DNA from 4 places in the Citricoccus muralis genome. Region 4 is predicted to be linked to each of the others. Evidence: riboswitches for the same ligand, from Rfam matches in the RefSeq annotation. Region 4 holds a riboswitch; each other region holds the start of a gene.
What was found. Region 4 has a riboswitch for S-adenosylmethionine ahead of P8192_RS11960 (flavin reductase family protein). Riboswitches for the same ligand answer to the same signal wherever they lie in the genome.
Positions count from the first base shown of each region.

Region 1 (2,196 bases), 1.1 Mb from region 4:
CTTCTCGACAGCGGTGTTGGACGCCCCGCCGGTGAGGAAGAGTTCGGAGGCGACCCGGATGGTCTGCTCCGGCACGGTGATCTGCGCCTGCTGGATGGCCAGTTCGGCGGTGTAGAACTCGGCGGGCACCGCTCCGCTGTGGTCGTGGCGGTCGGCGCCAGTGCGCGCAGCCTCGGCCAGGGCATCGTCGAAGGTGCCGGCGGCGTGCAGCACGGTGGCTTCCACGGCGAAGGCGGTGGCCGCGATGTTACCCGTGGCCTCCTGGATCAGCGGATCCTCGCGGTAGGGCAGCCCCAGACCGGTGTTGAAGGTGCGCTTGCGTTCGCGCACCCCGGTTGCTGTCTCCTCGCGCACGGCGCGGGCGATGCCGGCCAGCACGGCGAGCAGCACCAGCTGGAAGAACGAGGCCTCGAAGACCGCTTCCGGCGTGCCGATCCGCCGCGGCAGCACCGCCAGGGGCTCCACCTCGACCTCGTGGAAGCGGGCGGTGCCGGTGGCGGTGAGCTTCTGGCCGAAGCCGTTCCAGTCGTCCTCGAGCTCCACCCCGGCCGCCGTGGTGGGCACGACAGCGAAGGAGCGTTCACCGGTGACGTCACCACCGGGTCCGGTCAGGCTGGCCGAGACGCGGGTGTGGGTGGCGAACAGGGAGCCGGTGGCGTAGAACTTCTCGCCGTCGAGCACCCACGTCGCATCCTGGTCGGCGCCGCCCGAGCGCTGGGTGAGCACCGTATTCAGGGTGCCCAGGGCATTGCCGCCCTTCTCGGTGGACGCGTTGCCCACGGTGGCGCCGGCGCGCAGCTGGGCATACCAGTGGCGGGAACGATCGTCGTCGAGGAAGCGCAGCGACTCCACAAATCCGGCGTGGGAGCGGTATTGATGGGCCACGTTGGAATCGGCGGCCGCCAGGTCGATGAGCAGCCGGATGTAGGTGCGCACACTGGCACCGACTCCCCCGTGCTCGCGGGGTACCCGCAACAAGGCGAATCCGACTCGGTTGAGCGCGGCGATCTCGGCGAAGGGCAACTCGCGATGCAGGTCGCGGTCTCGCGCCCCGGCGGCGATGCGTTCGAAAAGTGGGGCGAAGTGGGCTGAGAGGCTGGGGTAGTCCGATCCGGATGGAAGCTGCGGCGGTTCCAGTTCTTCCAATCGCGGCGTCGCGGAGACGGAGGCGGTGGGGGCGGAAGTGGCAGAAATGACAGACACGAGGATGCTCCTTTCCATCGGTTCTGGCGGTAGCACCGTCCCGGTCTCGGATTCCCCGAGGTCGGGTGGTTGCTGCGACGTCGTGGAGCCAGATCTCTCAGTCGCTCTGGATGGGTTTCGTGACACATTTAACCACGACTGCCCGGCCGCGAAGCAACCCGGACCGCGCGCCTCGGGGCCGAAAGCACCCTTGTGTGACCCCGCATGACCCGCATCTGGTGCCGTATTGATACTCGGCGCGTCCGGATCGAGACGAATTCCGTCCTTCTGCGCTCTGCGGGCAGTACCTAGACTGGAGAGAGCATCTGTGATTTACATCACATGGTGGGCAGGGTCTCGCTCACCGCACCGGCGAGACTTCCTGATCCAGAAGGGGCACGTGATGACCGACGACACCATGCCTGCCGACGACGCGGCAACGACGCCCCACCCGACCGCGCCCGCATTCGCTTCTTTCACCACCGAACGGATCCCGCACCGCGAGCGCATCGAGTTCTGGGAGGCGCACAACACGAATGCCCTGATCGGCCTCGATATTCGCACCCTGGACGACAGTCCCCTGCGCGCCGAGGAACGGAATCTACACCTTCCCACCTTGCGGTTCGCCCACGTCCGCGGCTCGCCGCAAGTCGTCGAGCGCTCCCAATCGACAATCACCGCACACCCTACCGAGGACGTCGCGCTCTTCCTCTGCCTCGACGGCGAATCGTTCTTCCATAGCGACCAGGGCACGCATGTCCTGCACCGGGGTCAGGCCCTACTCTGCGATGCCGACTCCCCGTTTCTGCGCGGATTCAGCGTCGGAGTTCACGAACTCGTCCTCACCCTGCCCAAGAGCACCTTCACCCAGATCTCCCGAGGCGCAGATTTGCGCCAGCCGCGCACCGTGAACTTCTCCGCAAGCGCGGCACAGGGTAGCCCCGAATGTCAGAGCGCCCTAGAGATGGCCCGACTCATCCTGGGAGCCTTCAAGCGCCCCGACCTGGACTCTCA
Region 1 is NZ_CP121252.1:561,294-563,489, reverse strand. Features, by position in the region: gene P8192_RS02545 (acyl-CoA dehydrogenase family protein) at 1-1,203, opposite strand, end outside; SAM riboswitch class I at 1,215-1,320, opposite strand; gene P8192_RS02540 (helix-turn-helix transcriptional regulator) at 1,586-2,196, shown strand, end outside.
Region 1: linked by a shared signal. The riboswitch ahead of P8192_RS02545 (acyl-CoA dehydrogenase family protein) and the one ahead of P8192_RS11960 (flavin reductase family protein) in region 4 are both predicted to bind S-adenosylmethionine.

Region 2 (2,196 bases), 1.2 Mb from region 4:
TAAATTAGGTCATGGCTGCGAACACCATCGAGTGTCCGCAGCCATGATCGTCTATGGAAAATGAGTCAGGACACCGGGGTGGGGGACTCGATCATCAGGGTGATCTCGCTCGGCGCGGGCCACTCGTTCAGGCTGGAGAACGCGACCTCGGCGTCGTCGTCGGCGTAAATGACGAGTTCGCCCAGCAGTCCGTCGTTGATCATCAACCGGATCTCATGCTCCACCCCATTGCGCTGGAACACCCCGGCCACGCACCAAGTCTGCTGGAACGGGACGAGCCGGGTCGATTCCTCCGGCACGTGGAACACCACGCTGTCATAGGTGGGCTCGAACGCGAGCTGCGTGGCTGAATTGATTTGTTCCTGGACGTCTTCGGACTGGATCAGCTCCTCGGGGGCCAGTAACTCCAGCACCTCGCGGACGCGCGGATGCAGCGGTTCGAAAAGGTCTTCTTCCTCGGTCTCCTCGAGCTCGCGTTCCCAAGCCGCGCGGGATTCCCAGCGGCTGAGCGCGCGGTCCAGGGCGAAGGTGCCGACCATGGTGGCGGCGGCCCCGGCGGCGATCCACCAACGTGGGTGCTCCGAGCCCTTGGACTCGATCCATTCGTGCACGGCGGTGTCCCAGTGATCGAAGCGGCCATCGGCGGCCCACCAGCCGACGGCGTCGGCTCCGGCCTTGATGCCCCAACGTAGCAGGGCCGGCGTGGAGCGCAGGGTGGGGTTGCTGGTGCTGAGTGCGAGCACCGAGGTGAGGGCCGATCCGGCCTGGTAGTAGCGGCGGGTTTCGTCGTCGAGATCTCGAGGGTCAACGAGGCTGAAAGCGGACACGGCGGCGGTGGTGGCGATCTCCGAGAAAGTCATGGTCTCAGCTTAGGGTGTGTGCCGCGACGCCGGGAACAGCTGAAGCCGCGAGGGTGACGGAATGTGTCCCAGCGTGCGCGATCTGGGCCGAAAAGGTTGTCGACGTCGCGCGGGCCCGGCTAGGTTCGGGACCAGAGAATCACGAGATCCGGTGCGAAGCCCTGGCTGACCGGACGGCAACCCTCTCGCCGTAGTGGGGTGCTCCAGGTGAGGATTCGGCCCGCGGTACGACCGTCCCGGGCAAGTACGTAGGAAAGGACCCTCCCCATGTCGACGTCGACGTTTGCCCAGTTGAAAGAAGCCACCGCCGAGCACGGGCCCACCAGCGAGCAGCTGGCCCAGCACTTCAATCCGGTATTCGCCCTGATCCGGGCCGGGGCGCAGCAACGGGAACTGGACCATGAGCTGGCTTTCGACGCGATCGAGTTATTGCGCGATTCCGGGTTCACCCGGGTGCGGCTGGGTCGGGAGTACGGCGGAATCGGGGCGAGCCTGCAGCAGCTGGCAGAGCTGCTGATCGAGCTTGCTGCGGCGGATTCCAACCTGCCGCAAGCCCTGCACGGGCACTTCATGTTCACCGAACAGCACGAGAACGAGTCCCAGGGCTCGGTGTCTCAATGGTGGCTGGCCGAGGTGGCCGCGGGCAAGATCTTCGGCAACGCGCTGGTGGAGTTGCCGCCGACGGCAGGCAAGGCGCCGGTGCTGTTTTCCGACGTCGACGCCGACACCTCGCAGTCAGCGGTGGCCACCGGCACGAGCCAGATCGGGGAGATCTCCGGGGACAAGTTCTACTCCACCGGCGCGCTGTTCGCCGACTACCTGCTGGTGTCGGCCACGCGTCCCGGGCGCGAGGACGAGGGCCCGCTGTTTGTCGTCGTGGATGCGCATGACCGCGGGGTACAACGGGTGGATGACTGGAACGGGTTCGGCCAGCGGCTCACCGCATCCGGCACCACCACGTTCCGCGGGGTTCCGGTGCAGGCCGACCGGTTGCAGGAGTTCAACGTGCCCACCGGGGTGCTGGCCTACACGGTGCTGTGGATCGTGCTGACCGCCACTCAAGCCGGGATTGGTGCGGCAGCACTGCGCGAGATCACCCGGTTCGTGCAGAAGCGGCGTCGGACCTACGATCACGCGACGGCGGAGACGCCCGCCCAGGATCCGCTGGTGCACCAGGTGATCGGGGCGGTGTCGGCGAAGGTGGCATCGGCGCGGCAGATCGTGCGCGGGGCGGCCGAGGTGGTTGAGGAGTCGTACCGGGCCACTCGCGGGCACACCGACCTGGAGGATCCGGTGTTCCTGGAGGCGCACGCCCGGGCGAACATTGCACTCTCGG
Region 2 is NZ_CP121252.1:676,291-678,486, forward strand. Features, by position in the region: gene P8192_RS03115 (hypothetical protein) at 66-860, opposite strand; SAM riboswitch class IV at 998-1,113, shown strand; gene P8192_RS03120 (monooxygenase) at 1,128-2,196, shown strand, end outside.
Region 2: linked by a shared signal. The riboswitch ahead of P8192_RS03120 (monooxygenase) and the one ahead of P8192_RS11960 (flavin reductase family protein) in region 4 are both predicted to bind S-adenosylmethionine.

Region 3 (2,196 bases), 630 kb from region 4:
AAGATGGTGCCGTTGTACAGCGGGGTGCCGGTGCGCTCTTCGCCGGTCTCCGGGTCGACCCAGGCCTGCTCACCCGTGGCCAGGCCGATGAAGTTCTGGACGGTCTTCGGCGCGTGGTTGCCGAACAGGTCCACGACGATGTCGCCCTGGTTGGTATGGACGGTTGCCTGATGCGTTGCGATAGTCATAGACGTATTCTCGCATTAGAGCCGCAATCCTCGCTTCCGTCGATCGGCGGGGCGTGGACAATTCGCGCTGAGCCGAATCTTGATACCCCACACTGGCGCTCAGCCGTGGAATCGCCACGTGACTCTGGCGTACTGTGGGAGAAACGCACGTCGATCCCCGGAGGTAATCAGATGGGAAAGCGCAAGGCTGAGAAAATCGCCAAGAAGCAGGCCAAGGCTGCAGAAAAGAAGCTGAACGCGTCTGTGGAGCAGGCCAAGTCATGGGCTGCCCCCAAGGTGGAGTCCGCGCTGGCGTGGACCGAAGAGCACCTGGGCGATAGCCTCGACCGCGCCGAGAAGGTCGCTTACTCCGCGGTGGACAAGGCCGGACCGAAGGCCAAGAGCGCCCTGGCGAACCTCACCGACGCCCTGGACTCAGCACGCCACAAGGTGCAGGACGAGTACGTCCCCACCGCAGCCGGCCAGCTCGCCGGTGCCGCCTCGAAGACGTCGAAGGCGCTGCACGACGCCGACGTCCCGAAGCCGGTCTCCGAGCTGCTGACCAAGGTCACCGGCGACAAGAAGGCCGCCAAGAAGCTACAGAAGGCTGCCGAGAAGTACGCCAAGTCGGCCGAGAAGTCGCTGAAGAAGCAGGCTCAGTCCGGCGGCGGCAAGAAGTGGCTCGTGGTCGGCGTCGTCGTGGCTGCAGGTGGTGCCGCCTACGCCGTCTACCAGCTGACCAAGCCGGTGGAGGATCCGTGGAAGAACCCCACCCCGCAGCCGCTGAAGACCAACACCCCTGCCACCCCGCAGGCTTCCCAGCCAGCGGCGACGACCGAGGCGATCATTACCGACGACACCGAGGGTGGCGCTGAGGAGCAGGTCGACGCACCGGCACCGAAGCCCGCCAGCTGATCACCACAGCTACACCAGACAGCCCGCCGATCCGCCAGGGTCGGCGGGCTGTGCTGTGTGATGGGCGCGGTGTGCGTGACAGAACGTGACTCGGATTGCTCGTCGTCGTTTGTCCCAGAATGCGTCCCCGGCGTACGGTGAAAGCAGAAACCATCCAGAGCGACCGAGAGATCTGGCTCGTTGACGTCGCAGCAACCGTCCCATCCCGGGTTTCCCCCGCGGTCTGGACACGGTGCTACCGCCAGAACCGATGGAATTGAGGAGTCTCCATGGCCGCACAGCGCCGTCCACTCATCCTGTCCGCCTTCCTGATGAACACCACCAGCCACATCATCGGCGGCGCGTGGCGTCGGGAGGAATCCCAGCAGCACCGGTTCAATGAGCTTGGCCTGTGGGTGGATCTGGTGCGCGATCTGGAGGACGCCGGTTTCGACATCGCGTTCTTCGCCGATGTGGTGGGCCTCTACGGCGACTACGAGGGCGGCTGGGCCTCGCACCTGCGCAAGGGCCTGCAGATTCCCTCGAATGACCCGCTGGTGTTGATTTCCGCGTTGGCGGCGACCACCCGGCGCATCGGCCTGGCCATGACCTCCTCGGTCATCCAGGCCCACCCCTTTACCTTCGCCCGGCAGCTCTCCACCCTGGATCACCTCTCCGGCGGACGCGTGGGCTGGAATGTGGTGACCTCCGCTCTGGAGAACTCGCACCGCAATTTCGGCGGCGCCGAGCTGACCAGCCACGGTGACCGCTACAACCTGGCCGAAGAGTACCTCGACGTCGCCTATAAGCTGTGGGAAGGCTCCTGGGACGACGGCGCGCTGCTGCAGGACAAGACCGTGGAGCATTCCCGCGGGCGTGGGCTGCACGCCGATCCGGCCAAGGTGGCGAAAATCCATCACGCCTCCGAGAACTACCGGATCGAAGGGCCCCACCTCTCGGCTCCCTCGCCGCAGCGCACCCCGTTCCTGTTCCAGGCCGGCTCCTCGCCCCGCGGTCAGGAAGTGGCCGCCCGACACGCCGAGGCCACCTTCTCGATGGCCCCGCGCCGCGACATCGCCGCCGCCCACGCGGCCGAGGTGCGCCGTCGTGCCGTGGAATTCGGACGCGATCCCCA
Region 3 is NZ_CP121252.1:105,994-108,189, reverse strand. Features, by position in the region: gene P8192_RS00510 (peptidylprolyl isomerase) at 1-188, opposite strand, end outside; gene P8192_RS00505 (hypothetical protein) at 360-1,082, shown strand; SAM riboswitch class I at 1,230-1,339, shown strand; gene P8192_RS00500 (NtaA/DmoA family FMN-dependent monooxygenase) at 1,352-2,196, shown strand, end outside.
Region 3: linked by a shared signal. The riboswitch ahead of P8192_RS00500 (NtaA/DmoA family FMN-dependent monooxygenase) and the one ahead of P8192_RS11960 (flavin reductase family protein) in region 4 are both predicted to bind S-adenosylmethionine.

Region 4 (2,196 bases):
CCGTCCTCAGTGGTGATGAATGTGGTGCCCGCCCAGGCTGCCGGGGTGTCTTCGCTGGCGGTGACCTCCCCGCCGCAGCGCGATCACCACGGTGACCCGCACCCGGTGGTGCTCGCTGCCTGTGCCCTGTTGGGAGTCGACGAAGTGTATGCCGCCGGCGGCGCCCAGGCCATCGCCATGCTCGCCTACGGTGTGGAAGGCTGCCCGGGCGTAGACATCATTACCGGGCCCGGCAATGTGTATGTGGCCGCCGCAAAACGGGCCGTGTTGGGCACGGTGGGCATCGACGCCGAGGCCGGTCCCTCCGAGATTGCGGTACTGGCCGATGATTCCGCGAACCCCGCTTGGGTGGCCGCGGACCTGATCAGCCAGTCCGAGCACGACCCGATGGCCGCTTCGGTCCTCATCACGAATTCCGCCGAACTGGCCGATCAGGTGGTCGCTGAAATCGAGGCCCAGGTGCCCGGCGCCACCCTCGAGCAGCAGATCCGGCAGGCACTCACCGGCCCGCAGTCCCGGGTGCTCATCGTGGACGATCTGGATACCGGCATCGCCGTCGCCAATGCCTATGCTTCCGAGCACCTGGAAATCCACACCCACGACAACGAGGCGGTGCTGGCGAACATCAGCAACGCCGGCGCCGTATTCGTCGGCCCGTACTCCCCGGTGCCTTTGGGGGACTATTCCTCCGGGTCCAACCACGTGCTGCCCACCTCCGGCTCAGCACGATTCTCCTCGGGCCTGAACACGGTCAGTTTCCTGCGGTTGCAGCAACGCATCCGGTATCAGGAGACCGGCCTGAAGGAGTTGCAGCGCGGAATTGTTGCGCTGGCTCACTCCGAGGGGCTGCACGCCCACGGCGACGCCATCGACATCCGCTTCGACTGATGTCTGCGCAAGCGTCCACGAACGTCGCCAGATGACGTTGCCCCGTCATCTAGGGACATAGTGGCGCAGACGACGTTGACCCTGTCGCCTCATCGCACCTATTCTGAACATCAGAATCACGAGTTCCAGTGCGTAGCCCTGGCTAACGGGACGGCAACCCTCTTCGCGTAGTGGGGTGCTCCAGGTGATGATTCGGCCACCGGGTCCACCGGCCGGCAAGTACCGCGTCTCCGCCGCCCACGGTTGCGGAAGCGCCTTCCAGAAAGGCTGATATGTCTGCTGTGACCTTTGCCCAGAAGAACGACACCACCGACTTCCCCGAGACCCGCGTCGGACTCTCTGATGACGTCTCCGCCCTGAGCCTGCGCCAGGCGTTCTCCCAGTTCCCCTCCGGGGTGGCCGCACTCGCCGGCTACGCGGGCGGAGTCAAGGAGGGCCTGGCCGCCTCGTCCTTCACTGTGGGCGTGTCCCTGGATCCGCCGCTGGTGGCCTTCGCCGTGCAGAACACCTCCCGCACCTGGCCGCGACTGCGTCACGCCGAGCGCATCGGCGTCTCGATTCTGGGCGAATCCCAGACCGGGGTGTGCACCCAGCTGGCCTCCAAGAACGGTGACCGCTTCGAGGGCCAGAACCTGCAGGTCTCCGAACAGGGTGCCGTGTTCTTCGATGACGCCGCCCTGTGGTTGGAAACCTCCGTGTACGCCGAGCTACCCGCTGGCGACCACCACATGGTGTTGCTCCAGGTGCACGGGGTCTCCGCCGGAACCGACGCCGCCGAGCCGCTGGTATTCCACCGCTCCGCGTTCCGAAACCTCCGCACAGCCGAAGGCAATGAGTAAGCGGGTACCCTGGATCGTATGACCCGCACCCGTCTCGACGCTTGGCTGTGGGCGGTGCGTATGTATAAGACCCGCTCCGCCGCCACGGCGGCAGTCAAAGGCGGTCACGTGAAGGTCAACGACGCTCCAGCCAAGCCCGCCCAACCGGTCAACATCGGCGATACGGTGCGGTTGCGTCAGCCCGGCCGAGAGCGGATTCTCGAGGTCACCGGTCTGATCGCCAAGCGGGTGGGAGCCCCGGTGGCCGTGCAGCATTATCGGGATCACTCGCCCGAGCCGATCCCGCGGCACCTGCTCGCTGTACCCCGTCGGGACCGCGGCGCCGGGCGTCCCACCAAGAAGGAGCGCCGTCAGCTCGACGAGCTCCGCGGACGCGACGCACACCAGTGAACGCCTACTGAAGGCCAGCTGGTAACCGAAGTAAAGTTCATCCCCGCCCGATCAGGTCTTTTTCTCTGAGAAGCCCGAT
Region 4 is NZ_CP121252.1:2,607,147-2,609,342, forward strand. Features, by position in the region: gene hisD (histidinol dehydrogenase) at 1-888, shown strand, start outside; SAM riboswitch class IV at 1,003-1,116, shown strand; gene P8192_RS11960 (flavin reductase family protein) at 1,161-1,727, shown strand; gene P8192_RS11965 (RNA-binding S4 domain-containing protein) at 1,746-2,117, shown strand.